2 regions of the Protofrankia sp. Cas8 genome follow, and region 1 is predicted to be linked to the other one. Evidence: riboswitches for the same ligand, from Rfam matches in the RefSeq annotation. Region 1 holds a riboswitch; the other holds the start of a gene.

Region 1 (5,403 bases):
CCGAGTTCGCCCACCATGTCGCCAAAGCGTATCCGGTCAATATCGCCCTGCACACCGACCACTGCCCCGCGGACAAACTCGACACCTATCTGCGCCCCCTGCTTGCGATCTCCAAGGACCGGGTTCTCCGCGAAGGGCGGGATCCGCTGTTCCACTCACATATGTGGGATGGATCGGCAGTCGAGCTGGAGGAGAATCTCAAAATTGCCGACGGCCTCCTGATCGAATGCCACCAGGCCAAGATCGTCCTGGAGGTGGAGATCGGTGTCGTCGGCGGCGAGGAGGACGGTGTCGTCGGTGCGATCGACGAGAAACTTTACACCACGCCGACGGACATGTGGCGCACCGCCGAGGTTCTCGGCACCGGCGAACGGGGCCGCTACATGCTCGCCGCAACCTTCGGAAATGTGCACGGTGTATACAAGCCGGGCAATGTGAAACTCCGTCCGGGCATCCTTCGGGACGGGCAGCAGTATGTCGCGCAGCAGCTCGGTCTGCCAGTCGACGCCAAGCCCTTCGACCTGGTGTTTCACGGCGGTAGTGGTTCCGACCTGGCCGAAATCCGCGAGACGCTGGACTACGGCGTTGTCAAGATGAATGTGGACACCGATACCCAGTACGCATACACCCGGCCGATCGCCGACCATGTCTTCAAGAACTACGCCGGCGTACTGAAAGTGGACGGCGAAGTAGGTGTGAAAAAGCAGTACGACCCACGCAGCTACGGCAAGGCAGCCGAGTCCGGTATGGCCGCCCGTGTCGCGCAGGCCTGCGCAGACCTACGCTCGGCGGGGCATTCGCTGACCAGCTGACCCATCCGGCCGAAGGAGGCGCGACATCGCTTTTCGCGCCTCCTTCGGCCGCCTGCAAGCAAGCTGAGCGCATGCATGCGCGCGTTAGCAGTCGATCTCGAGGAACGGCAAGAGTGGACAGCGCGATGTGCGCATAGTCACGAACCGCATTCACGGCTTGTTCAGCCACCAGCAATTCTGGTTATGGTCTGCGCCGTGCCCGTCGATACGATGGGGACACGTCGGGCGGCACGCCGAATCCTGCCCTCGCTCGACGAAAACCAAACTTGCGGCAGGAACGGGGGACCCACTTTCGGACGTCGATATCGGGCGTCCTCGGGGTGAAGCCGTGAAAGCGGCCGGGCAGTCCCAGCCCGAATCCGACAGCTCACCTCGCAGGCGTGGGGAAGGGCATTACCAATATGTCCAGTACACGTTCTCGTGGCCGACATCGTGGAGTTCGCCGGGCTCGGATCCGCACCCGGGCCATGGTGGTGACCCCGGCCCTGGTCGCCGCGATCAGTGGCGGCATCGCGATGTCCCAACCGGCCAGCGCCGCCACGACCTGGGAGGGGCTTCGCCAATGCGAGTCCGGCGGTGACTACGGGGCGAACAGCGGCAACGGCTACTACGGCGCTTACCAGTTCTCGCTGGGCACCTGGCAGGGCCTGGGCTTCACCGGCCTGCCCAGCAGCGCGGCCCCCGGCACCCAGGATGCAGCCGCGATCAAGCTCGCCGCCCGCGCCGGCTTCGGCCAGTGGCCTGCCTGCGGCAAGGGCATGGGCGCCGACCAACTCGGGGGCGGTACCAGCCCAGTCGGTACCAGCCCAGTCGGCACCAACCCGGCCGGCACCGCAAGTCCCGGCGCATCGGGCGCCGACAGCAGCAGGGATGCACCGGACACCAGCGCATCGGACTCGAGCTCATCCGACACCGACTCGTCGCCGGCACCCTCGTACGGCAGGAGCGGTTCCTCGCGCTGGCAATGGCGCACGGTGAGCACGGACATCTCGTCGAACTCCGCTGATGCGATGCCCCTTACCGCCGACCTCGTCGATCAGGTGCGGTCGGACGTTCGGTCGTGGCAGCACCAGATGAACAGTCTTGGCTACAAGATCCAAATTGACGGTCGGTATGGACCTGAGTCGGCCGGCGCGGCCAGCCGCCTGCAGGCCGACAAGGGCCTGGCGGTCGACGGAATCTGTGGGCCGGAGACCTGGGGGGTCACCTTCAGCTGAACAGCCGGCAGCTGACGGCCGCGAACTGATATAGACCCCGCGAGGACGAGTCGGGTCGGTCCCACCTGCGTGACAACAAACACAACAGAAAAGCACTACGGCGACCGGCCCGATCACTCGGTGTTACGAAAAGCCAGCACAAACGACCCCCCATCGGGGTCACCCCAATCGCCGGGTAGAGTGTTGTCTTTGGGCCATGTAGCCCATTCGGGTGGTGAAAGCCAGGTCCGTGTAGTTCATCCGACACCCCCGATTTGCTTCGAAAGGGCCAGGCTCGCTAGAGTCCTCCCCACTCGCCAGATCGGCGAGGCCGCGCGGACGGACGCCGAATCCCGTCCCCGCCCGCCGCGGCAGGACCTATCGCGAAGCCGCACGGACGGGATCGGGGGAACCACATCCGGATACCGGCCACCGGTGTCCTTGGGGTAAAGCAGGCGACGCTCATCGGCGTCACCGGCCGGGCATGTTCCCAGCCCGCACCCGACAGCTCACCTCGTAGGCGACGGGAAGGACCGACCCACATGCCGTCTGTTGGCAGGCACCGAGCCCCGCAACAGTCGTCCACCGCAGTCAAGGTCCTGCGTACCACCGGTGCTGTCACAGCACTCGTGGGCAGTGGTCTCGCCGTCGCGGCCAGTCCCGCAGGCGCCGCGACCGCCGACGACTTCACCAAACTCCGCCAGTGTGAGTCCGGCGGCAACTATCACATCAATACCGGTAACGGGTTCTACGGCGCGTACCAGTTCGACGCCGGAACCTGGCACGGTCTCGGCTATTCCGGCCTCCCCAGTGACGCCCCGCCGGCGCTGCAGGACGACGCAGCCCACAAGCTCTACAACTCTCGCGGCTGGTCCCCGTGGCCGTCCTGCTCGGTCAAGATGGGCCTGACCAACAACGGCCCGGCGCCGCAGGTGCCGACAACGGTGCCGGCAACGGTGCCCAACGTCGCGGCAGTCCAGCAGGCGATCGCCCCGGTACAGCCCGCAATGACCTTGGACCGCGCGAAGGCGCAACTGGAATCGTCGAACTTCACCGGTACGACGCTTTCCACCGCTCTGGCCGGAGAGGTGCGCGCTGACGCCTACGTCTGGCAGAACACGATGCGCGAGAAGAAATTCATTCTGCAGGTGGACGGCCGCTTCGGCGGCGAGTCCCAGGGCCTGGCATCGCTGTACAGCTACCTGACACGGGTCGACGACGGACAGGCCGGTGTGGTCGGTAAGAACCTCTGGGACATCACCGTCACCAGCCCGTCCGCCCTGTGATCCCAAAGGTTCGTATCCTGTAACATCCTATGACTGTTCGAAGGTGGATTCGCCCTCGAACCCTGATTCCGCGGCGGACCCGATGGCCCACCCCCCTCCCACCGGGTCCGCCGCGTGAGAACCTGTTCTGACCGATCCCCACTCGGCACAGTGCAACCGGGATCCGGCAGGATGGACCCCATGACGACCTCCCCTGGACGGCCGGATCTTCTTGACGGTCCGCCCCCGACAAAACTCACTCTCGATCCGGCTGCCGCCAAAGCGCTCGACGCCGGCGAGACCGCGGAGACGGTCGCCGGTCGCTTCCCGGACTCAAGCCTCGCCTGGGCGATGCTGGCCGAGCGCGCCCTGGAGGCAGGTGCGGCGGTCACGGCCTACGCCTACGCACGGACCGGATACCACCGCGGCTTGGACCAGCTTCGTCGCGCCGGCTGGCACGGGCATGGGCCGATCCCGTGGTCCCACGAGGCCAACCAGGGCTTCCTACGCGCGCTCGCGGCGCTCAGTCGCGCCGCCGCCGCCATCGGTGAGGCCGAGGAGGCCGCCCGCTGCCGGGACTTCCTCGCCGACAGCGATCCCGAAGCGGCCGAGGTACTGGGCCTTAAGAGCTGAGCCGCTCACGACCGTCCTGCTGACGTCCTGGATCGGGGACCGGGACACCCTGCTGTCCGCCCGGTGGCCTACTGACATCCGAGGTAAGTTACAGGTGATGTAAGTAGCGTGCGAGGTAAGCAGGGGCGGAATGGCGTTCGTCAATCGCGTCGAGGAGCTTGCCGCGCTGGAGCGCTGGTGGACCTCGACCCATCCACGACCAGCGGTGATATGGGGACGACGCAGAGTCGGTAAAACCGCCCTGTTGCACCGGTTCGCCGACGGACGGCGGTCGATCTTTCATACGGGTGCCGGTCGTGCCGCATCAGGAGAACTGGCGCAGCTGTCCCGCCAGGTCGCGGCCGGCATCCCCGGACGGTTCCGGGACCTGCTCACGCGCCCGTATTCCGACTGGGACGACGCCTTGGACGACTTGGCGGTGGCAGCGGAACGCGAGCCGCTTCTCGTCGTCCTGGACGAGTTCCCAGAGATTGTCGCGACATCGCCGGACCTCCCAGGAGTGCTGCGGGCCTTTCTCGACCGCGTGGCGGGCAGGACACAGCTACGACTGCTGCTGTGCGGGTCGGCAGTGCGGCACATGACCGCGTTGCAGGAACAACGGGCGCCGCTCTACGGTCGGTTCGACCTGTCACTGTCGCTGCATCCGTTCCGCCCGCACGAGGCCGCCCTGATGCTGCCCGAGCTCACCCCGGCCAACCGAGCCCTCGTGTACGGGCTGGTCGGCGGAGTACCGCTGTACCTGTCCTGGTGGGACCAGAACGCGGACGTCACCGACAACCTGCGGCGACTGGCCTGCCGGCCGGGGGCGTCGCTGCTCACCGAGGGACAACTCGTGCTGGCAACCGAGGTGGAACACGGTGAGTACCCGGCGGCGGTGCTGCATGCCATCGCCGCGGGCCGCACGCAGTACAACGAGATCAAGGATCATATCCGGGCTGAGCCGGCCCGCACCCTGGACCGGCTCATCGAGCTGCGGCTCGTCGACCGGGTCATGCCGGTGACCGACACCGCCCGCAGCCGGCGCCGGGTCTACCGCATCGCTGACAACTTCCTCGCCTTCTATCTCGGGGTGCTTTCCCGGTTCCGTGCCGAGATCGACCGCGGTCTCGGGGAGGCTCTGCTGCCCGTCCTGGTCACAAGCCTCGATGACCATTTCGGTCTGCCCTGGGAAGAGGCGTTCCGGGAGCATCTGCGGCGGCTCGCGGTCTCCGGTTCGCTGGGGCCGGACGTCGTGGCGATCGGGCCCTACTGGGGAACCGGCGGTCAGGACGAGATCGACGCGGTCGTCCTCGCCGGCCGGGAACGGCGTCCGGTGCTGGCCGGTGCGGCGAAATGGGCACGCAGCGTTGACGGCCGCAGACTCGCCGCCGACCTACGGGAGAAGACCCGTGCGTTGCGGGTCGGCCGGCCCGCGGCGCAGCTACCGGATCATGACGATGCCGGCCCAAATGCCGGCCCAGCTGCCGGCCCAGCTGCCGGCCCAGCTGCCGGCCCAGA
Region 2 (23,700 bases), on a different contig from region 1:
CAGACGCCGTTGTCCTGCAGCAGTGTCATGACCTCATGCGGTGACCGCTGTCTGGTCCACTCCGCGAGGTGGGCGTCGAGCGCGTCAGCGTGGGCGAACCGGCTCGATCCGCTGGCGAAACGCGGGTCCGTCGTCCATGCGGGGTTGCCGATGGCTTCGGTCAGACGGTGCCAGTCGGTGTCGTCGAAGACTGCGACGGCCACCCACCGGTCCTCGCCGGCGCAGGGGTACACCCCGTGCGGGGCAGCCTGCGGGTGTTCCAGCCGGTTACCCGGGGGGAAGCCCGGCCGGCGGGTCGGTCGTGCGTTCACGGTGACGTCCAGCAGATCGGGACCGAGCAGGCTGACGCCGACCTCCACGGCGGAGGTGTCGATTTCCGTGCCCTTCCCGGTCGCGTTGCGATGCATGATCGCCATGAGCAGGGCCGCGCTGTTGTAGTAGGCAGCCTGGTTGTCCATGTAGGACAGACCCCAACCCGAGGGCTCCCGGTCGGGTAGGCCGCTGATGAAGGACAGTCCGCTGACCGCCTGCACCACCGGCCCGTAGCTGCGGTACGTGTGGTGCGGGCCGCTCTGGCCGAAACCGCTCATGTGGGCGTAGATGACCTCGGGGCACAGCGCGCGTAGCCGTTCGTAGGTCAGATTCCAGCCTGCCATGACGCCGGGAGCGAAGTTCTCCGTCACCACACTGCTTTGTGCGATGAGTCGTTCGGCCAGTTCCCGGCCCTCGACGGACCGCATGTTGATTGTCACGCCGAGTTTGTTGCGGCTGTAGTTGTTGAACAGTCCGCCCTTGTCCGGGTCGGGATCGGGATCCTCCGCGCCGAACGAGCGGGAGTCGTTCTTGTAGAGCGGTAATCGGCGGGGCATGTCCAGCCGGGTCCGGCTTTCGATCTTGATGACCTCGGCGCCGAAGTCCGCGAGCATGCGGGTGGCGACGGAACCGACGCCCATCCAGCAGAAGTCGGCCACGCGGATGCCCGACAGCGGCCCGCGTCGGGCCCGGGGCTGCCGTTGCACCAGCGACGGATGCCGAGCGTCCACCGTGTGACCTCCCTGTACGCGGGTGTGTAGCCGACTTTATTTCTCATGATGAAAAGCCGCAAGCCCCGGTTGCGACCGCTCTGGCCTGGCCTGCTCTGGTCTGCTCTGGTCTGCTTTAGCCTGTCGTCGACGGTGGAGATGGTGGTGACGCGGTCACCCGCCCAGCCGGCGGCGGGAAGGGGCGACATGACCCTTGTGGCTTTTCATCACGACGAATATTGTGCGAATCCGGCATGGCGCAGTCCACCGCAGTCCACCGCGGTCATGGCGCGAGCAATAGCCGATGACGATGCGCCGGCGGGGCGAACCGGGTGGAGAGGAGCCAGCGGTGACCGGTAGCCGGGAATGGCACCTGATGCGCCGTCCTGCGGGATGGCCGACGGACGACGATGTGGCTCTGGTCGAGGTCGACATACCCGACCCCGGCGCTGGTGAGCTCCTCGTGCACAACACCGTGATGTCGGTGGAACCGTACATGCGTGGCCGGATGAGTGCGGTGGCCTCGTATGTCGAGCCCTATGCGCTCGGCGCCCCGATGCAGGGACACGCGGTCGGCGAGGTGGTTGCGTCCGGTGTGTCCGCCATCCCGGTCGGCCGGCACGTGGTCCACCGGGCGGGATGGCGGGAGTACGCGCTGGTAGCCGCCGCGGATGTTGAACCCGTCGATGTTGAACCCGTCGACACGACCGGGTTTCCCGACTCCACGTACCTCGGTGCACTGGGCATCACGGGTATGACCGCCTATGTCGGGCTGCGCCACGTCGCCGCGTGCACACCCGGAGAAACCGTGTTCGTCTCGGCGGCGGCCGGTGCGGTGGGCGCCACGGTCGGTCAGATCGCCAAGGTCATGGGCTGCCGTGTCATCGGCAGTGCAGGCTCCGAGGAGAAGGTCCGCTTTCTCACCGAGGATCTGGGGTTCGACGCCGCGTTCAGCTACCGTGATCAGCCTGTGCGGGCGTCGCTCTCCGCGGCTCTCGCGCAGCTTGACACCGACGGTTTGGACGTGTATTTCGACAACGTCGGGGGAGAACAGCTGGAAGCCGCGATCCGGGTGATGCGCCCGTTCGGCCGCATCGCGCTCTGCGGGGCGATCTCCACCTACAACGCGACCGAGCCCGTACCCGGTCCACGCAACCTGCTGCTGATGATCTGGCGGCGGCTGCGGATGGCGGGTTTCCTCGTCGGTGACCATGCCGACCAGCGCGCCGCATTCACCGGTGACATGTCGCGCTGGCTGCGCGAGGGCGCTGTCCGCAGTGTCGAGACGGTTGTCCACGGTGGTATTGAGGCCGCTTGGCCGACCTTCCTGGCCATGCTCCGCGGCGACAACGTCGGGAAAATGATCGTGTGTCTCGACCAGTCCGCTGGTAGCGAATCGGATCACTGATCACCCTTGACAAGCTAGTTCGTTATAAGGAATCTGTCTCCAACCTCGCCTTCAGCCGTCGACGAAGGTGTGACATGCGGCCGGAATCGACCCGCCAGAGCGATGCGGACCGGCCGGTTGACAGTGTCACCGCAAGTCACTGCAAGTCACCGCAACCGATCCCCCCATGGCAGGAGGAGCACCGGATGACCACTGTGAAGACGTTCGAGGATGTCCGCGACCACATCAACGCGAGCGACACGCTCTACCGTTACTGTTCGACGGTCGACCAGAAGGATTTTGTAGGTTTACGCACGGTGTTCGACGACGACGCCCGGATGCGCTTCACCGCAGCCGGTACGTGGAGCGAGTGGGTCGAGGGCGCCGATGCCATCGTGGCCTGGGTCGACAAGATGACGGCGGACCGCGGCTTCCAACATCACCTTGTGTCTGTCTACCACGTCGACGTCGAAGGCGATCAGGCCTCGGCGCTCGCCTACCTCACCTCCCACCAGGTTGCCGCCGACGACCCCAACCAGGTTCTGCAGATGTCCAGTCGTTACCGCAACCGGCTGCGCCGCGACGGTGACGGTTGGGTCATCACCGAGATCCAACTCGAGATCGGCTGGATCGAGGTCCGGACGTTCGACCAGAGTCTGGCACTCGGCTGATGTCGGCGCCCGTACCCACACCCATGCCGGAGCGCGCGACGCCCGCCGGGTCCTGCCCGGTGGTCAACTACGACATCATGTCGCCGCGGCCGGTGCTGGCGGGCATCGGAGAGATGGCGCAGCTGCGTGAGGCGTCCCCCGTCTACTGGAACAGTTTCGGGGCCGGCTTCTGGATGATCACCCGCTTTGATCAGTGCCGCGAGGCCTACCAGAACCCCGAGGTCTTCGGTAGCGACTCGGTGATCGTCCTGGACCCGAACCCGGGTTACCGCTGGATTCCGACCAATGTCGCCCCGCCCGAGCACGGCAGGTACCGTCAGATCCTCAACCCGCCCTTCTCACCCCGTGCGGTCGCCCGGGCGACGCCCCGGATGCGCGAACTGTGCGACCGGACCATCGACGCCTTTCTCGACTCCGATGGCTGCGAGTTCGTGGCCGACTTCGCGGCGGTGTACCCGACCCGGGTGTTTTTGTCGATCATGGGTTTGCCTGAGACCGATGACGCGTTGTTCGTCGAGTGGGTGGACACGGTCTTCGACGCCTTCGCCGATCCTGAGGGCCAGGCCCGGACGATGGCGGCGATGGGCGCGATGACCGAGTACTTCATCGGTGTCGTCGCGGATCGGCGGGCGACGCTGCGCGACCCCGAGAGTGACTTCGTCAGCTATCTCATGACAGCACATTATGAAGATAGACCGTTGCGTGATGACGAGATTCTGCAGATGTGCGTTGTGTTGGTGCTTGCGGGTCTCGACACCGTCAAGAGCCAGCTGAGCTATGCGTTCCACCATCTGGCGACGACGCCGGAGCACCGTCGACGGGTGGCGACCGAACCGGGGGTGGTGCCGACGGCGGTCGAGGAGTTCCTGCGGGCGTTCCCGATCATCCAGGATGGCCGAAAGATCACCCGTGACGTGGACTTCCACGGCTGCCCGATGAAGAAGGGGGACATGGCGCTGCTGTTGCTCGGTGCGGCCATGCGCGACCCGCGCTCGTTTCCAGACGCTGACCAGGTCGATCTCGACCGTGCGGTCAACCGGCACATCTCCTTTGCCGCCGGACCGCACCGGTGCCTGGGCTCCCATCTCGCGCGCGCCGAGATGGCGGTTGCGCTGGAGCAGTGGCACCGGCGGATCCCCGACTACCGGATCGCGGGCGGTGAGCCGGTGCTGGAGCGCGGTGGTGCGGCCGGGCTGGTCGCCCTGCCGCTGGTCTGGGACCGGTCATGACCGCCGATCCGACAACGGGGGAGCGGCTCACCGTGCAGATCATGGTCGACCCCACCCGGTGTACCGGGCAGGGCCGCTGCTATTCGCTCGCTCCGGAGGTGTTCGACACCGATGACGACGGTTTCTGCCTCCCCCGCGGCGTCACCTTCGTGGTGACCGCGGACCGGGCACAAGCGGCCCGGCTCGGCGCCAGTTCGTGTCCGGAAGACGCGATCACGGTCGCGGCCGGTCCGCCGGGGCCGGCGGTGGACGTCTGACAGGTGAGGTACCTGGGTGGATCGGGCCGCGTGAGCCGGACGCGTGCGCCGTGGGTCGGCGCCTGGGCAGCACTCGATGGGGTCGCCCAGGTGGCCGGGCCAGTGCCTGCGGTAGCCGAAGTCGTTCGAGGCCGCAATGTGGACCGGTCTTTCCGTTCGGCGAGAGGAAATCGCGTCCGCGCTACATTTCCGGGACCGCTTGTCGGATTTCCTCATAAGAAATAAGGTATAGATCACATCAGAGTGCGGCCGGGACGCGCGTCGTGACAGCCGGCGTCTCCCGAAGACCTCGAGGGGAGCGGCGTCATGGCCGGGACGGCAGTGACCGATGGCATCAGAGTGATCGACGCGGATACCCATGTGATCGAACCCGCCGATCTGTGGACGTCGCGGATCTCCACGGCGAAGTGGGGTGATCTGGTTCCGCACGTCCGCTGGGATGACGACCTCCAGGAGGAGGCGTGGTATTTCGGCGACGCGCGCCTGTCGGCCACCGCGGGCGGAGCGATGGCCGGTTGGGCGGAGTTCCCGCCGAAGCATCCCCGGCGCCTCGCCGATGTCGACCCGGCGCTGTGGAACGCCCCCGATCGGCTGCGCAAAATGGACGAGTACGGGATCTGGGCGCAGGTGCTGTATCCCAACGTGGCGGGGTTCGGTACCGGGAGGTTCCTCGGACTCAAGGATCCCGAACTGATGGTGCGCTGCATCCAGGCGTACAACGACTATCAGACCGACTGGGCGAGCGCGGACCCGTCCCGGCTGCTGCCCATGGCGGCGCTGCCCTTCTGGGATCTGGCGGCGAGCGTCGCTGAGATCGAACGAACAGTCGCGATGGGGCATCGGGGCGTGATCATGGCTCAGGAGACCGACTTCTTCGGTCTGCCGCTGCTCGGTGATCCGCACTGGGACCCGATCTGGGCGACCGCCCAGGATCTCGGCGTTCCGGTGAACTTCCACATCGCATCGGGCGACCTGTCCCTGATCGAGAAGAACTTCCCGGGTAACGGGATCCACGCGAACTACGCCTCGGTCGGGGTTTCCTTCTTCATGGGCAACGCCCGCGCCATCGCGACCGTCATCTGTGCCGGGATCTGCCACCGCTTCCCGCGGCTGAATTTCGTCTCGGTCGAGAGCGGAATCGGCTGGCTCCCCTACGCCCTCGCCGCTTTGGACTGGCAGTGGAGGAACTGCGGCGTCCCGATCGAACACCCCGAATACGACCTGCTGCCCAGCGAGTACTTCCAGCGCCAGATCTTCGGTTGTTTCTGGTTCGAGCGGGAGACCGCCCTGCAGGCGATCGAACTTCTTGGAGCCGACAACTTCCTCTTCGAGACCGACTTCCCGCACCCGACGAGCATGTCGCCCGGCCCGGCGAGCGCGGCGATCCGGCCGGACCTGTTCGTCGCGGAGGCGTTCGCGCAGCTGCCCGGCGACGCGCTGCGCAAGATCCTGCACGACAACGCCGCCCGCATCTACCATCTGGACTGATCCGGCCCGACCGGGCCCGCCGTCGGTGGGCGCGGAGTGCGGGTTGGTTCGGGCCGTCCGCGTGCACACATGATAGTCAACAATGTTGACGAGCCTCGTTCGCGATTTGATCTTCAGTGTCGCCTGTTCCTTGTGCACGAGTCGACCGGCCTGCTTTGCTGACGGAAAACTGACGATTCTCGGCCAGATCCGCGGCGGGTCTCCTTTGGGCGACGCCGGCCGGTATGAAGGAGGTCCACGTGTCCATTGATCTTGGCCATGACCCGGTGGTCAGTGAACTCGCCAGCCGCACTGCCGAGTTCGTGCGCAGCGTCGTCGTCCCCGAGGAGGAGGCGTTCGCAGGCGTGGCCGCGCGCGGCGGTGACGCGATGCGGGCGCGGCTACAGCAGGCGGCGAAGGACGCGGGGCTCTTCGCCCCGCACGTACCGGCGGAGCTCGGCGGGCACGGCCTGGACATGCGCGGACGCGCACCCGTCTTCGAGGCGGCGGGCTACTCGCTGTTCGGCCCGCTGGCACTGAACATCGCCGCCCCCGACGAGGGCAACATGCACATGCTGGCGGCCATCGCGACGGCCGAGCAGAAGGAGCGGTATCTGCGGCCGTTGGCAACGGGCGAGGTGCGGTCCTGCTTCGCGATGACCGAGCCCGCGCCCGGAGCGGGGTCGGATCCGACCGCTCTGACCACGCGCGCTGCAAAGGAGCCGGGCGGCTGGCGGATCGACGGCCGTAAGTGGTTCATCACCGGCGCGGACGGTGCCGCATATGCGATCTGCATGGCCCGCACATCGGGCGAACCGGGTCACCGCGGTGGAGCGACGATGTTCCTCGTCGACGCGGACAACCCCGGAATGAAGATCGTCCGTCATGTCGAGACCCTCGACGAGAGCCTGTACGGCGGTCATTGCGAGATGCTGTTCGACGGCTGCCTGGTGCCGCACGACGCGGTTCTCGGCGAGGTGGACAAGGGTTTCGACTATGCCCAGGTTCGCCTAGGGCCGGCGCGGACGACCCACTGCATGCGTTGGCTGGGGATCGCCGCCCGGGCCCAGGATATCGCCGTGGCCCGGGCGGCGGACCGGCGGCTGTTCGGTTCCCGGCTGGCGGAGCTGGGCATGGTCCAGGCGATGATCGCGGATAATGAGATTGATATCGCGGCGTCCCGCGGGCTGGTCCTGCAGGCATGCTGGGAACTCGACCAGGGTCGCTCCGGGGCTCAGTCGACCGCGGTGGCGAAGACGTTCACCGCCGAGGCCGTCTGGCGGGTCGTCGACCGTTCGCTGCAGATCTGTGGTTCCCTCGGTATCTCCGGGGATGTGCTGCTCTCGCGCTTCCTGCGCGAGGTCCGCCCGTTCCGTATCTATGACGGGCCGTCGGAGACCCACCGCTGGGCGATCGCCCGTCGTGTGGTCCGCCGTCACCTCGACAATCATGCGAGCGCGTCATGACGATCGTAGCGTCTGCCGGCTAGCGGCCATCCGGCCATCCGGCCATCCGGCCGGCTAGATGATTTTTCGAGGTTTGTGCGACGAAAGAGTCCTTGTCGATCGCACAAACCTCGAAAGATCGCGTAGGCGTCGGTTCACCGGCCTTTGATGTCGAGGAAATAGTCGAGAAGGCGCCAGGTCGTCCGGTCGACCACACCGGTGACTGCCACCGCCGGGTCGTTCAACCGGCAGAATTCCTGGAAATCACGGAACGCTTTCTCCGTCAGCGGGCCGAAGGCGCCGTCCGGGGAGAGCAGGCGATTATCGCCCTCCCGGCCCGTAGCGATGTTGAGCGCGTTCTGAGCGGTCGTGACCGGGTGGCGCAGATCCGGGAACACCCCTGACTTGCCCTGGTCGAGGGACCCGCGCGCGCTCGTCGGGAAGTAGGCGAACCGGTTCGGCGAATTCTGGGGGGCGAGCGGGAAGCGCGGGCCACCGCTGAACATCGACTGCCAGTTCACGCATCCGACGATGAGTATACCGCCGGCCAGCCAGGTTCTGCGTAGTACCTGATCGTTTCCGACGTTACCTTCGACCGTGGCAATATTATTGCCGGTGCGTTCGACGACCAGGCCATGGGCTCGCGCCCAGGACCAGATCGTGGTGACCGTACTTCGTGTGATTGTGGCCATCCCCGGCGTAGCCGACCTCCGCCAACGCATGCTCGACCAACTGTTGCACAGCCGTCATCGCTGACTCCTTTGCGGCGACGCCGTGTTGGCGGCCGGGGCCGATGGCAAGGATTCGACCAAAGACGGTGCCCGGGCCGCTGCCAGAACCCCTGCCAGATGAGACAAGACGTACCCCGTCGATTGGCCTGTTTGCTCATCGCTATCACCGTGCGTGTCCTCGCGGCCAGTGCATGTCAGTATTCTGCCGCCGAGCTCGACGCACGGTCGGCGGTCTTGATCCGATTCTTCTGACCGGCCGGTCGGATGATTAATACGCATAGTAGTCGACATGCGGCGAGATTCGCGGAAAATGGCCCTTGCGGTCACAGCGTGTAGTTCGCTACCGTGGCCGGGCTCTCAGCAACACCGGGCCGAACGCCGAGTTCTGCCCTCGGTCCGGTGTTCCCTTCTAGTAATCACCAGGGCAGCAGCGGGGGAACCAGGACTTGGCGGACGTCGCCCTTGTGGCGCAGTCCTCGGGGTGAAGTCGGCCGCGGATCTCCGCGCTGACCGGGCTTCCCGGCCCGAACCCGACAGCTAACCTCGCAGGCGTACGGGAAGGATCATTGTTGCCTGCATATCAGGCGTGTGCAGATTCTGCTGACGGGGTTCCGTCCGGACACGGTCGCCACCGTGCACCGACCGCCAGGTCCAGCTTCCGCCGCCGGTCCGCACGTGCGGTGGTTGCCGCCGCGGCCACCGGGACCGTCGCTCTGACCGCTTTTGCGGCCCCCGCACTGGCGAACGACGCCGGGGCTGACAGTCCGGCCGGCTCGACCACTGCCACCACTGCCACCACTGCCACCACTGCCACCGCGCAGACCTGGGCCGGTGACACCGCTGCCGGTGACGCCGGGACCACGCCCTCGGCGTCCGATTCGCCCTCGGCGTCCGACCCGGCGTCGGCTGCTGGTTCGGCGTCGGCTGCTGGTTCGGTGTCGGCCCAGACTGGCGGCCTCTCGGCACCGCCGGACAGTGCATCGTCGCAGCAGGACGGTTCCGCGGCGTCCACTGCCAGTCTCGGTGAGAAGATCGTCTATTTGGCATCGAAGCAGGCGGGCAAGCCATACGTGTGGGGCGCCCAGGGTCCGAACTCCTTTGATTGTTCCGGGCTTGTCCAGTACATCTACAAACAGCTCGGCCGGAGCGTGCCGCGGGTGACCGACGCCCAGTACGCGGCGTCGCAGAAGATATCGCGGGATGCCAAGCAACCCGGTGATCTCATTTTCTTCGGGCAGCCCGGAAACATCCATCACGTGGCGATTTACGCCGGGGCCGACATGATGTGGGCCGCTCCCCACAGCGGAACCGTCGTCCGGCTTCAGAAGATTTATTCCACGAGTTATCTCGTTGGTCGCCTGGGGTGACCTGGCTCGACTGTTAACAGACATGCGACCCGTCATGGCCGGGCTGCCGCGTGCCCCACCGTGGGCATTCCGCCAGCTTGGCTGTGACGGGTGCGTCCGCGCGGCGCCTATGAGCCGATCGACGATACTGAAGTGAGATATCTGATAATGACCAGGGGAAGGCACAGAAAGCAGTCCCAGTACAACCGCGGCGCGGTGGCTGCCACTGCCGGCGTCATCGGCGCGACGGCGGGAATGATGCTGACCGCGGGTCCGGCGAACGCGAGCCCCGCGGCGGCGTCCGGTGCCGGTACGGCGCCTGCGCCCGGCGCGAGTTCTGTCGCTGCGACACCTGTTCCCGACGCTTCCATCGCCGGTGCCGGCAGGAAGGCGGGACTTGGCGGTTGTGACGGGAAGCCGCTGCAGACCTGGGTCGCGGTCGCGCTGGCCGAGTCCGGCGGCAACGCGAACGCGCACAACCCCAATGGCGAGGATTCCCGGGGACTGTGGCAGATCAACATGCGGGCGCATGCGGGCTGGGTCGGCGGGGCAGATCTGTTCGATCCAGCCATCAACGCCCAGGCCGCCAAACGGGTGTGCGACATGCAGGGCATCGGAGCATGGAGTACGTACACCAACGGGTCCTACCGCGTGTACCTCGGGCGGGCTGCGGCAGCCGCCACCGAGGCAGCTGGTGATGGCGCGACAGGCACTTACCAGGCCGATCCCACCGGCCCAGGTGGTCCTACTGGGCCGGTCAGTACACCGGTTACACCGGTTACACCGGTCACTACGCCGGACCGGACCGCTGCGGCCGACGTGGCGCCGGCACGACGGGTCGCCGATCCGGTGCCCCGAGCGCGGGAAGTCCGCTACACCCACCGCGGGCGTCCCGGCGTGCGCCAGATTCAGCGAGCGCTGACCGGACGTGGCTACCCTGTCGTGGCGGACGGAAAGTTCGGGCCACATACCACAAATACGGTGAAGGCATACCAACGCCGGCACGGACTTGCGGCCGATGGCGTAGTCGGGGCGCGGACCCGCGCTGCGCTGTTCTCTTTCACCGCGTAGGTCCCATTACTGGATAGATCATCATATTCTGTCTGTATTGTCGCGGAGAGCAGCGGACTTCAGCGCATCCGTCGGGATGCATTTGAACGGCTTCGTGACCCACTGGCATGTCAGGAGCACAAATAATAACAAGGCTTTTCCAGGTAAATTATGCTGCGGTCGACATCGACCCCGTCTCCGTATTTTTGCATCATTCTGCGTTTGGCGGCAGGACCATCATGATTTCCGGTTGACTCCTGGTGTGGGTGGCATAGATTTATGCCTGTAAATGACATCTCGATGCGGAGGTGATCGAATGGAGCAGCAGCAGGCGCAGCAGGTGGAGCAGTATCTGCGGCAGAACTGGCAGGAGATCCGGCACCAGATTCTCGACCAGTTCGTCCAGGTCAGCACCGCTGATCTCGAAGCCGCTTCCAGCGTCAACGATCTCGTGCGGCGGATCGCGGACAGGTCGCATTACACCGAGCCCTACGTCGAGGCCCGCCTGCGGGAACTCGTCGGCGTCGCAGCGGGGGTCGGCCAGTCGGCGCAGGCCGAGGGCGGGGCCGAGCAGGCGACCGCCGAGGACCAGCGGAGCACCGAGGCCGCGGGCGAGGAGCAGGCCGAACCCCTCGGCGGATCACGGCAGGCATTCGGCGGATCGGAGCAGCCTGCGGATCCTGGGTGAGATCTGATTCCGGCTGGGATCGGCACGCGGCAGGACCGGGTCCGCGGTTATGCGGCACAGGCCGCGTCCGGAACATTTCGGGCGTGGCCGCCGCGGCCTGTGCCATCATGGTGCCCACACCGCGTTCCCACCGTGCCCCCAATCGTGCGGTCACGTGGACGACATGTCCGTCCTCGGGGCTATGCTGCTTTTCTGATCACTATAGTGACCTGTAAGGTCGCGAATAGCAGCAGACATTCGGGGGGCTTCGGTTGCAACGAGGCAGCCATCATCACCGCGTGACAGACGCGGCGGGCGTTGCTACGCGGCCTCCGCGTCGATACGAGCCGCAGTCCATCAGTTCCGATTTGTTCAAGCTCGGTTTGTTCATCGCCCGCATCCTCGTGCCCGGCCGAGTGGTCACTTCCGACGTCGCCGCCGACGCCGTCGACGGTGTGCTGGACCGCACCGGCGTGAATCTCGTGCGGGCCAGCCTCGCCGACGATCCGCGTGTTCGTCCGGCAGCGCTTGCCTGGTATCGCTACCTGCGATCCGGCGCGGGCTCGCATCCCACGACAGTGCCCCTTGATGACTGGCGCGATCGAAATTCCGCTCCTTCATCCACGCCCCTATTGCCGGGCACTCTTGATCCACGCCCTGTTTCCGGGTGTTTTTAGTCAACAGTGTTGACGGCCTTTTGCCGCCGATTGGATCTTGAGATCCGTACGGCAGGCGCATCCCGATCTCCGATCCGGTAGCATGTCATACGTTTCATCCCGTGATTAGGTGAGGATTGCCGCATGGACGTCGGGGATCAGGTTGGGGATCTGTCGGGTGTCGATGAGACGGGCGCGGTGCTGCACCTGGCCGGCCTGCTGGCCAAGGGTCCGCTGGTGGTCTTCTTCTACCCGGCGGCGATGACGTACGGCTGTACCAGGGAAAGCTGTCATTTCCGCGACCTGGCCGGTGAGTTCGCCGCGTTGGGCGCCGGCATCGTCGGGATCAGTGCCGACGACGTCGCCAAGCAGGCCGCGTTCAGCGCGAAGCATTCGCTCGGCTTTCCATTGGTCGCAGACACCGACCGCACGATCGCGCAGGCGTTTGGCGTCCGGCGCAAGGTGGGCCCGAACAAGCGCGCCACGTTCGTCCTGCGCACGGACGGCACGGTGCTTGCGCGCATCGACTCCGAGCTGTCCATGAGCCGGCACGCGGACACCGCACTGGCTGCGCTGCGCGCCGACGCCGCGTAAAGGGCCAAAGGCGAGGGGACCGGGCTATTCCGGGGATTCGGCGATGGCGGTGCGAGCGCTGGTGGCAGCGGTGGTGCGCAGCCTCACTTCCCGAAGAAAGAACGAAAGCGCGAAGGCGACGAGTCCGATCAGGATCGTCCACAGGTAGGCGCGGTCCATTCCATGGGTGAACGTCTGGCGCGGTCCTTCACGGGGGCCGTAGCGTTCGATGTCGCCGGCCAGATGCGAGCGCTGGTAGGCGATGATGATCGCGCCCAGACTGGAGGCGCCGACCGCGCCGCCGAGTGTCCGCAGGAACGTGACGGCAGAGGTAGCGGTGCCGAGATCACCGATGGCGACCCCGTTCTGCGTGGCCAGGACGGTGTTCTGGATGAACAGACCCAGGCCGAAGCCGGCGACGAACAGCATGGCGGAGAGAACCCAGCCGTTGGTGTCGACGCGGATGAGGGCGAACAGGGCCATGCCCGCAGTCATGACCCCGGTGCCGACGACGATGAAGATCTTGTATCGTCCCAGCTTCGTCACCAGCCGACCGGAACCGATCGAGGTGATGAGCATGCCTGCGAGTAGCGGCAGTAGCCGCAGGCCCGACAACGTGGGGCTGATGCCGCGCACCAACTGGAGGTACTGCGGCAGGAAGATGATCGCGCCGAACATGATCGCGCCGGTGACGAGTGACAGCGTGCTGGTCACGCGGAAGACCGCGTTGCGGAACAGCCGCAGGGGCAGTATCGGTTCGGCCACCCGCCGTTCCCAGCCGAGGAATCCGACGATGAGTGCGAGCCCGACGATGGCGAGGATCCAGATCGTCTCGGTGATCCGTGCCTGCTGCCCGGCGTCCTGCACGGCGATCAGGAACAGCGACACCCCGCTGACGAGCAGCAGGGCTCCGAAAATGTCCAGGCGAGCCCTACGCCGCACATAGTCGATCGTCAATACCCTGTGTATGACGATGAGCGTGATGACGCCGAGGGGGATGTTGATGTAGAACACCCAGCGCCAGGACGCCTGGTCGACCAGGAAGCCTCCGATCAGCGGGCCGAGGATGCTGGCGGCACCGAACACCGCGCCGAAGTAGCCCTGGTACCTGCCTCGTTCGCGGGGTGAGATGACATCGCCGATGATCGCGAGCGCCAGCGAGATCAGGCCGCCGGCACCTACGCCCTGCACACCTCTGAATATGATCAGCTGGAGCATGCTCTGGCTGAGGCCGGCCAGTGCCGATCCCAGCAGGAAGATTGCAATGGCGATCTGAAAGATCGTCTTTCTACCGTAGAGATCACCCAGTTTGCCGTAGAGCGGAGTGCTCGCCGTTGAGGTCAGCAGGTAGGAGGTCACGACCCAGCTGTAGAGGTCGGGCCGGTGGAAGTCCTGGCTGATCCGGGTCAGCGCAGTCGAGATGATCGTCTGGTCGAGGACCGCGAGTAGTACGCCGAGCATCAGCCCGGACATGATGGTCGTGATCTGCCGCTGTGAGTACGGGGTGGTGTCTGCACCCGGTGCCGACGCCGATCCCGGAGGTGGCGCCTCGATGGTGGCAGTCATGAAGCGCTGACCTTTCCGGCTGCGAGTAGCCCATATTTGTTGCCGCATACAAGTTTACCATGGCGATCCGTTCCGGAGCCGTCGCTGATCTGAACCGGGCGCCCTATTGCCGGGCGCTCTGAGGATCACACTCGGCGGTACGGGCGACGCTGCTATGATCATTGCGGGAAGAGTGATGGCTGCGCCGCACGCGCCTGATCGTCGGCCCGCCCATCATCACCGATCCGGCCTGACCCCACCTGTCGGTGCACAAGGGATGCTGCCCATGGCTACGACCAGCCACCACACCACGCTCATCATCGGCGGGGGAAGTGCCGGAATTTCCGTCGCGGCCCGCCTGCGCCGCGCCGGTAGCGTCGACGTCGGCCTCATCGACCCGGCCGAAACCCACTACTACCAGCCGCTGTGGACCCTCGTCGGGGGCGGGTGCGCACCTCTTGCGAGCAGCGCCCGCCCGCAGGCCGGGGTCATGCCCGCTGGCGTCGCCTGGATCCGCGACCGCGCCGAGACGATCGACACCGACAATCAGATCGTCACCACCGGTGGCGGTGCGCGGATCGGCTATGACCATCTCGTCGTCTGTCCGGGAATCCAACTCGACTGGACGACGATTCCCGGGATGGGGGAGGCCGTCACCACACCGTGGGTGTCGAGTAACTACACCTACGACCTTGCACCCAAGACCTGGGAGATGATCCGCTCGCTGCGGTCGGGCACCGCGGTGTTCACGATGCCCGCAGGGCCGATCAAGTGCGGCGGCGCTCCCCAGAAGATCGCGTACCTGGCGTGCGACTTCTGGCGCCGGCACGGTGTCCTCGACGACATCCGGGTTGTACTCGTGCTGCCCACCCCCGCCCTGTTCGGCGTGCCGGAGTTCGCCGACGTGCTGGCGACGGTCGTGGCCCGCTATGGCATCGAGGTCCGCCTCAACAGCGAACTCACCGAGGTCGACCCCGAATCGCGCCGTGCGGTCGTCATCGACCATGCCACCGGCGTCACCGATGACATCGGCTATGACCTGATGCATCTCGTCCCCCCGCAGAGCGCACCAGACTGGATCAAGAAAAGTCCGTTGGCGGACCCGACCAGCCCGGCCGGGTATGTCAGTGTCGATAAGCACACGATGCAACACACTCGCTACCCCAACGTGTTCTCCCTCGGGGATGCCAGCAGCTCGCCCAATGCCAAGACCGGCGCGGCCATCCGCAAGCAGGCGCCCGTCGTCGTCGCGAACCTACTGTCGGTCATGAACGGCCAACCCGCCGCGCGACAGTACGACGGGTACGCCTCGTGTCCGCTGACCACTGCACGGAACAAGATGCTGCTGGCCGAGTTCGACTACACCATGCGTCCCCATCCGACGTTTCCTCCATGGTTGGTCAACGCCCAGCGGGAACGTCGCGACATGTGGTATCTCAAGCGCTACGGCCTGCCGCTGATGTACTGGAATCTGCTGCTCAAAGGCCGGGCCTGAAAAGGTCACACCGGCCAAAGGCCGCGCGAGGATGGCTTGTTCGCGCGGCCTTCGGCCTGAAAGGTCACACCGGCCAAAGGCCGCGCGAGGATGGTTTGTTCGCGCGGCCTTCGGCCTGACGGCTTCTAGCCCAGGGCGTCTCCGGGCTGGATGCCCGCGAGGAGTGCCCGGACCTCGGCTTCCTGGTAGCGGCGGTGCCCGCCGAGGGTACGGATCGAGGTCAGTTTCCCGGCCTTGGCCCAGCGGGTCACCGTCTTGGGGTCCACCCGGAACATGGTTGCCACCTCAGCAGGTGTCAGCAGAGGAGCGGATTGCGGTGTTCGTGTCGTTGCCACGCAGCCTCCCATCACAGAACGTCGATGTGTAATATACACACGGTTCTTCCTTCGAGGGCAATTCGGGCATGGCACGTCGGGGTCATGTGGTGACTAGTCCGGTCGCGTCGGCGGGGCGTGAGTTACTCTCAGTAATGATGCCTATTTTATAATCAACAGTGTTGACGACCTTTCGCTCGACATTTGATCTTCGATGGCAGCTGTCCCACAGGCGATCGGCGGTAATTGGTCGTTCGCCTTCGCCACCTCGACCCGTTGCTCATCGGCGTACGGATCGTCAGCGGGCGAGGTGCAGCGGTCCCCTGCCGTTTCGCCCCGTTCGGGTGGCGGCAACGGCAGAACTGGCCGGTGCCGTCGGGTCGTCGACCCGTCTTCGGGGGTGTTCTGCCGGGGGTGTTCTGCCGAGGGTGTCCAGTCGCCGGGCGGTCAGGTCGTCGGCGGCGTGGAAGGTGACGAGCTGCTGATCCGCCGGCGGAATGTTCATCGTCTCGCAGACCACGTTCAGCGCGCCGACGTCTGGATGGTGGAGGCGCCGGCTCGCTCCACATCGCTGGACGACGTCATGCCGGTTCCACCAGCCGTCGAATTCCGGACTCGCCGCGGACAGCTCGGCGACGAGGTAGCTGATGCGCGGTTCGCCTGGGCGACGTCCGAGTTGGGCTCGCAGGTTGGCCACCAGGTCGGTGGCGGTGTCCTCCCAGTCTGACCACCGTCGGCGCAGCGGCGGGTGCAGGAAGCTGAGCCAGACGATGTTGCGGATGTGTTCCGGCACCGTGGCGAAGTCGGTGAGGGTCGCCGCGGCTGCCGGATTCCAGGCGACGACGTCCATCGCCACCGTCAGGACGTAGGCGGGCATCGGATGCAGGACGTCGATGATCTCCCAGGTCCTGGCCCGCACCGTGCGAGTGTCCTGCGGGGTGACCGGAACCGCCAGTCCGGCCAGATAACACAGATGGCGATACTCGTCGGCGGTCAGCCGCAGACCCCGGCTGATCGCCGTCAGCACCTCGTACGAGGGGCGGCGGTCGCGGCCCTGCTCCAGACGCGTGTAGTAGTCGATGCTCACCCCGGACAGCGCGGCGACCTCCTCGCGGCGCAGACCGCTGGTCCGCCGAGCGCCGTGCGAGGGCAGGCCCACCTGGGCGGGCAGCAGACGGCCTCGACGTGAACGTAGGAAGGCACCCAGATCATGCACCCCATCCATGTCAGCAGTCTGCGCCGCGGGGTTCGCCGCAGCCAGGCCCCGCCGGGGCCAGGCTGTCGACCTGGTCCTGGCGGGGCCTTCACCACCTTCACCGCGGACGCAAGCGTCTGCGGCGAAGGCGCGTCCGTCCTGCGACGCGGCCAACGGATTTCGACAGCAGTACCCGGGAGGACCACCGTGACCACCACCGCATCCCCGACGGCAGAGCCGAACAGCGCCCGACTTCCGGCGCCGACCAGAGCGCTGCCCCTGCCACATGCGCTCGCCGACGCCCGGGTGCTCGTTATCGGCGGCAGCGTCGGCATCGGGCTCGCCGCCGCCGACCTGCTCGCCGGTATCGGCGCCGATGTCATCCTCGCGGCGCGGGACTCCGGCCGGCTCGCCACGGTCGCAGGCCAGCTCGCCGAACGGCATGACAGGAAGATCGATACCGGCGGCGTCGATGTCACCGACCCCGCCACGGTCGAAGCACTGTTTGCCTCCATCGGCACGGTCGATCACGTCTTCGTCTCCGCCGCCATGATGGCGACCGGTGTGATCGCCGAGGTCCCGGACCCCACCCGCGACGTCAACATCACGAGCAGGTTGTTCGGCGCACACCATGTCGCGCGCGCGGCCGCGCCCAGGATGCCCCCGGGCGGCTCGCTCACGTTCACCTCCGGAGTCTTCATCGACCGCCCGGCGCCGGGCGTCGCGCTGGGTGCGGCGTCGCTGGGAGCCATCGAGGCCTACACTCGCGCGCTCGCCGTGGAACTTCGTCCGTTGCGCGTCAACGCCGTGCGTCCGGGAAGCACCGACACGCCCTTGTTCCGCACCATGATCGGCGCGGCCGAAGGGCCGGCCGGACAGGCGGCTGTCGCTGCCGCCGGCGCGACGCTCCCCCTGGGCCGGGTGGCGACTGCGGCGGAGGTCGCCGCCGCCGCGCTGTTCTTCATGGCCAACAGCTACGTCACGGGCACGATCGTGACCGTGGACGGGGGCAGCACCATCGCCTGAACGGCTCGGCGGGCGCCGCTGGTGGCGCCCGTGCCCTGGCCCGACGACGTAGCCACCGGACACGGCCCGCTCCCCGCGGGCGGCAAAGAAGGCAGCCGGTGCTTTAGTGGTGCCGGCTGTCTGAGGTGGCCTGTCGGGATCATGCCGATTTCGACCGGCCACCGCATGTTCAGGTCAACGTATGTACCGGGGTCAACGCACTGGATGGGAGACGTGTGAGCAGCGCGGCCATGACGGGCACGTCGATGGGTCGGGTCAGCAGGAAACAGGTGCGGACGGTGACGGTTGGTGCCACGCTGGGTCTGGGGCTCCTGCTCGGTGGGTGCGGCGGCGAGTCAACGTCCGCCAGCGCGCCCGCGGCGTCGGCGTCGGTGGCCGGCGCGTCCGCAGCCGCCATACCCACCAACCTGCCGACCGACCTCGACCTGGCGCCGACGGCGTCCCCGGCGGCGACAGCGACCGCAGCTGCCACCGCGACCTCGGGAATCGCCGCTCTGCGGGGAACGGTTGTTCCCAAGCACTTCCCGTTCCCCAAGGGGTCGACGCCGACGGTCGTAGCGTCCGAGGGCCTCGGGGCGACCCTTGCGTTGAGCGGTGTGACCGGGGATGAGGCGATCCGCTACTACCGCCAGGCGATGCCCGCTGCCGGCTATACGTTCGAACACCAGGTCAAGTCCGACAGCACGACAGAGCTGACCTTCGTGGGATACAACCAGCGCGTCGAAGTCGCATCGAACGGTACCGGCGCCGCCCAGACCGTGACTGTGGTCTTCGGTCCCCAGTGATCGGGTGACGTGACCGATCGCCGCGATGCCCGCGGCCGTCGCGGTCAGCCGAGCCGTCAGCGGTCAGCCGAGCCGTGAGCCGCACAGTGGCGTGGGCGGGACGAGCTGGAAGCGTTTCCCGTCCGAACTGACCTGAAGGAAGGTGTAGCAACGGTTGAGTTGACCGAAACCGGCGGTGAAGTCCACGGGAGCGGGCAGCAGTCCGTGCGCGTCATAGTCGTGCACCGCACGCAGGCCGGTGATGAACCGCTGGCGGGTGGGGCAGGGCCCGGCGTCGGCAAGTCCTCGAAGGAACATGTCCGCTGAGATCCAGCCGGAGAGCGCGGCCTGCTGGTTCGGTGGCTGAAGTTGTGGTGCGTAGTAGGGCACGGCCTGGAGAAATTCCCGATGTGCGGGTGTGTCGGATTCAAAGGGGGCGTAGTCGACGAAGAGGTAGACGCCGGCAAGGGTAGTTCCGAAGAGGCGCAGAACGTTCTGATCATAGCCGGTCGGGGAGAGGATGACCCGTAGGCCGGCCCGGGCGGCCCGGGCCGCCGCGACGACCTGGCCGAAGGACGCGGCGGTCACGGCACCGACGAGGACGTCCGCCCCGCTGTCCCTGATTCGTCCCCCGATGTCGGCGGCGTCGATGGGGCCGGTCACGTCGAGGGTCGCCACGACACGGATACCCGCTGACCGCAGGCTTGCGGTCAGTTCGGCGGCGACGCTCAGCGATGTAGCGGAGAAGGTCGCCTGGGCCACGACCGCGGTGTGACCGCCGTGAGCGGCGACGAAGTCCCCCCAGGTACTGATGGACGTGCCGTTGGCAATCAGGTTGGAGTAGCTGAACATGTTGTCATAGATCGTCCAGGGTGTTTCCAGGGACGTGCCGGTGACCGGTATCCCGCGGTCGTGCAGGAATGCAGCCGACCCGCTGGCCACCGAGGTGGACTCGATGATGCCGAAGACATCGTCGGTGTCGACCAGGCTGTGTGCCGCGGCGAGATTGGCAGTCGCTCGGGACTCGTCGTCGCGCCAGGTGTACACCACCTCGCGGCCGTTTATTCCACCCGCGTTGTTCGCGACGCCCAGCCGGGCGTCTACACCCGCGCGGAAGGGCAGGAACAGCGAGGCCGCGTTTCCGGTGTCGGGATACAGCATCCCCAACGTGATCTGGTCCTTGGTTACTCCAGGTTCTCGACAATCGGCGGCCGTGGATGATCTGATCGGTGTATTTTGGGCGTCGCAGGCGGGGATCACGAGTCCGCATGCGAGGTAAAGTCCGGCCACGGCTGTGGCCAGCCGCCTGTACCCGTACCGGTGGCGTGCGGCCAGCTTCGCAGCACGCGGTCCCGCGGCAATTCGCCTCACGCCACCACGCTAAGCGCTTACCGGCGTCAGCCGTGGTGATTAACACGAATGGCACCCCAGCGCTACACCATCCCTTGATCCATGCCCCTGTGGCCGGGCGCTCTCACGCGAAGTTGCACCGTCCACCGCTGCGGCCGAAGCCGGGACGGGCGACGTCGAAATCCAGGTGGTTGTCCGAACCGGTGATTTTACGAAGATCGTATATGCACTGGTGTCCGGTGGCGGTGTCGTCGACGGTGACCCGCTGTGACCCGGCGTACATTGCGCCGCTGGTCCAGTCGGCGCCGCCGCTGCTGTAAGTGACCGCAAAGGAGGAGATCGGGTATCCCGCGGACGAGCGCGCGTCGCCACCGAAGATCATGAACCTGATCTCGTTCTTGGCTGGCAGAGCCCCACCTCTGGTCACGTTACCGGTGATCTGGGCGGTACCCGGGTCCGCGAGGGTGGCGAGGGCGATGGTTCCCACATAGGCGGCGTAGGTCCAGCCGTTCGCCCGGTGGTTGAAGCTGTCGACGTAGAAACGGGAGTGCACGTACTCCTGGTCACGGGTGACGTCGGGGTAGAACTCCAGCGAGAGCCCGGCTGTGCGCGCGCCCCAGTCCGTCCGCAGCGAGCCGCCCCCGACCAGGTCCGGCTGCGTGTCGGGCATGAAGTAGCCGTGTGGGAAAAGAATGCCGTTGCCAGCGGCGAACCGCGTGTAGGTGGCGTAGCTTCCGCGGACCTCGCAGGCATTCACGAAGGTGTCACCGGTGCCCGTCCGCGGATCGAAGTGCTGGCACGGCAGATACGGCTGGGCGGTCGAGCCGAGAACGAGGTCCGCGCCCACCGCGCCCGAGATCGCGACCGGTTGCCCATTGCGGTCGGTGAAACCGCTGAACGGGATGGCGACCCCGAGGCCGCGGGAGGTGTCGCCGCCGTACTGGGTGGAGTCGGCAGCCTGTGCCGGCGTCGGCTGGGCGAGCACGAGCACGGTGATCGTGCTCAGCGTGAGCGCGGCACTGCGGACTCGGCCCCTGGTAGCGGTGGTGCCCCTGGTAGCGGTGGTCGCACCGCCGGCCGCTCGACCGGACGCTGGAAAGTATGCCCGCCGGCTGAACGGCTGGCGCAAGCGTGTCATCCTCCACCTTGTCCCTCGGTCGCAATACCGGGTTCGCCAGTGACGAACCGGCGAGTCTGTCGGCGAGATTAGGGCGGAGTTGCAAAATCTGTATTCCGCGATGATGAACAACAGGTGCGCGTCGCCCGCTGTGGCGGGAAAAACAGGCAGCTTCGCGTGCTGATGGTAATTGCCGATTCCTGACGCCATGCTGGCGTGTTGTTTCGATAATCTGAATGAGCTGTCCACGTCTGACCATACATGATCAGGTCGTTGTAGGTGTTAACCGTGCATACCGGACAGTGGACTATGAGGTCGGTAACAACCGGGGCCACATGCCGACACAACTGTTTGCGTGGTCGTCACGTTCGGTCTGCTGACGGGATGGCAACCGCGCGCTTAGTCTGACGCCCGCCCAGTTGACGCCCCTGTGTTGTTCCCCGAGGCATTTTCCGGAGGTCTGCTGTGTCCGTTCCCGCCCGCCTGCGACGCCCGCGCTGGGCGCTGGCAGCGCTCGGTGCCACCGCCGGTCTGACAGCCGCGGCCGTCGGTCTCCTGCCAGCCAGCGCGCAGGCCGCCGCGCTGCCCACACCCGACCATGTGGTCGTGGTGGTGCTGGAGAACCATTCCTACTCGCAGATCATCGGTAGCTCGAGCGCACCGTACATCAACAACACGCTGAAGGCCGGCGGCGCCAACCTCTCGTCCTCGTATGGCATCACCCACCCCAGCCAGCCCAACTACCTTGCGCTCTTCTCCGGCAGCACCCAGGGCATCACCGACGACAGCTGCTACACCCCGCAGTTCAGCAGTGCGGCCAACCTCGGCTCCGAACTCATCGGAGCGGGTCTGACCTGGGGCAGTTACAACGAGGGCCTGCCCTCGCAGGGTTCGACGGTGTGCACCAAGAGCAGCACGAAGTACGCCCGCAAGCACAACCCGTGGTTCGCCTTCAGCAATGTGCCGCTGAACACCGCCTACACGTTCACGCAGTTCCCGACCGACTACACCACATTGCCCAAGGTTTCGTTCGTCGTTCCGAACCTGTGCAACGACATGCACGACTGCTCGGTCTCCACCGGTGACACGTGGGTGCAGAACAACCTCGGCGCCTACGCCACCTGGGCCAAGACCCACAACAGCCTGCTCGTCCTGACCTTCGACGAGGACAACGGTTCCAGCAGCAACCACATCGCCACCGTGGTCTACGGGCAGCACGTCATCGTGGGCGGCAGCTCGTCGACGACCTACAACCACTACAACGTGCTACGCACGCTGGAGGACCTCAGCGGCCTCACCACCCATGCGGGTAACGCCGCGACCGCAGCGGACATCACCGGTATCTGGAACTAGCAGACCGTGTACGTAGCGGACGCCCGCACCGCGTCCGAGTCGTCCGGCCCGGGTCCACACCCGGGTCGGACCCTCGGCCCGCTGCCCGCCGCCGACACCCGCGCCGTGGCCCGGCCGGCCGCTCGCACCGTGCTGCGGGCGGTGCCGCACACGGTGCTCGTGCTGGGCACGGTCAGTCTCATCACCGATGTCTCCTCGGAGATGGTCACCGCCGTTCTGCCGCTGTACCTGGTGGCCGAGCTGGGTCTGTCCCCGCTGGGCTTCGGTCTGCTCGACGGCGTCTACAACGGGGTCAGCGCGCTGGTCCGCCTCGTCGGCGGCCACCTCGCCGACCGTGGCCGGCGGCACAAGACCACCGCGGCGCTCGGGTACGGCCTGTCCGCCCTGTGCAAGCCGGCCCTGCTCGCCGTCCACAGCGTGCCGTTGATCGGTGCTGTACTCGCCGTCGACCGCACGGGCAAGGGCCTGCGCACGGCTCCTCGCGACGCGATGATCTCACTTGCCGCGCCGCCCGAGGCCCAGGGCCGTTCCTTCGGCGTGCACCGGGCCATGGACACCACCGGAGCGCTGCTGGGTCCACTCACGGCTTTTTTCGTTCTGCGGACGGCTGCCGGGGGCTTCGACGCCGTTTTCGTGGTGAGCTTCTGCATCGCCACCATGGGTGTGCTGGTCCTCCTGCTCTTCGCTCCCGGACGCGTCCCGGCGCCGGCCCCGCCCAGCGGTGCCGCGGTCACCCCGGCGCCGGCCACAGGCCGGCCGGCCGCGGCGGCAGCCACGGTGTCTGTGCGCGCGGCGCTCGCTCTGTTGGGCCGACCGCACCTGCGGCGGCTCACCGGCTGCGCGTTTGTACTGGGCCTGGCAACGGTCAGCGACTCCTTTGTCTACCTGCTGCTACAGCGACGTCTGGATCTGTCCGAGCGCTGGTTCCCGCTCCTGCCGCTCGGTACGGCGGGCGCGTTCCTGCTGCTGGCCGTGCCGCTCGGCCACGCCGCCGACCGGTTCGGCCGTTGGCGGGTCTTCCTCGCCGGGCATCTGGGCCT

The links. A riboswitch is a leader RNA that binds a small molecule or an ion and turns the genes downstream of it on or off. The one in region 1 is predicted to bind cyclic di-AMP.
Region 2: linked by a shared signal. The riboswitch ahead of U9977_RS00445 (C40 family peptidase) and the one ahead of U9977_RS08945 (transglycosylase family protein) in region 1 are both predicted to bind cyclic di-AMP.

Annotation. Positions count from the first base shown of each region.
Region 1 covers NZ_CAUVXI010000041.1:25,612-31,014, reverse strand. The annotation lists gene fbaA (class II fructose-bisphosphate aldolase) at 1-812, shown strand, start outside; cyclic di-AMP (ydaO/yuaA leader) riboswitch at 1,036-1,208, shown strand; gene U9977_RS08950 (transglycosylase family protein) at 1,280-2,029, shown strand; cyclic di-AMP (ydaO/yuaA leader) riboswitch at 2,381-2,545, shown strand; gene U9977_RS08945 (transglycosylase family protein) at 2,551-3,294, shown strand; gene U9977_RS08940 (DUF3151 domain-containing protein) at 3,475-3,906, shown strand; gene U9977_RS08935 (ATP-binding protein) at 4,037-5,403, shown strand, end outside.
Region 2 covers NZ_CAUVXI010000001.1:82,953-106,652, forward strand. The annotation lists gene U9977_RS00405 (CoA transferase) at 1-1,043, opposite strand, end outside; gene U9977_RS00410 (NADP-dependent oxidoreductase) at 1,333-2,430, shown strand; gene U9977_RS00415 (nuclear transport factor 2 family protein) at 2,616-3,080, shown strand; gene U9977_RS00420 (cytochrome P450) at 3,140-4,309, shown strand; gene U9977_RS00425 (ferredoxin) at 4,306-4,566, shown strand; gene U9977_RS00430 (amidohydrolase family protein) at 4,873-6,054, shown strand; gene U9977_RS00435 (acyl-CoA dehydrogenase family protein) at 6,294-7,499, shown strand; gene U9977_RS00440 (peptidoglycan-binding domain-containing protein) at 7,634-8,170, opposite strand; cyclic di-AMP (ydaO/yuaA leader) riboswitch at 8,617-8,775, shown strand; gene U9977_RS00445 (C40 family peptidase) at 8,890-9,576, shown strand; gene U9977_RS00450 (peptidoglycan-binding protein) at 9,724-10,626, shown strand; gene U9977_RS00455 (hypothetical protein) at 10,922-11,293, shown strand; gene U9977_RS00460 (hypothetical protein) at 11,572-11,949, shown strand; gene U9977_RS00465 (peroxiredoxin) at 12,073-12,522, shown strand; gene U9977_RS00470 (MDR family MFS transporter) at 12,547-14,067, opposite strand; gene U9977_RS00475 (FAD/NAD(P)-binding oxidoreductase) at 14,333-15,541, shown strand; gene U9977_RS00480 (BldC family transcriptional regulator) at 15,667-15,888, opposite strand; gene U9977_RS00485 (helix-turn-helix transcriptional regulator) at 16,154-17,080, opposite strand; gene U9977_RS00490 (SDR family oxidoreductase) at 17,258-18,076, shown strand; gene U9977_RS00495 (hypothetical protein) at 18,307-18,861, shown strand; gene U9977_RS00500 (ABC transporter substrate-binding protein) at 18,925-20,211, opposite strand; gene U9977_RS00505 (hypothetical protein) at 20,315-21,328, opposite strand; gene U9977_RS00510 (alkaline phosphatase family protein) at 21,773-22,660, shown strand; gene U9977_RS00515 (MFS transporter) at 22,667-23,700, shown strand, end outside.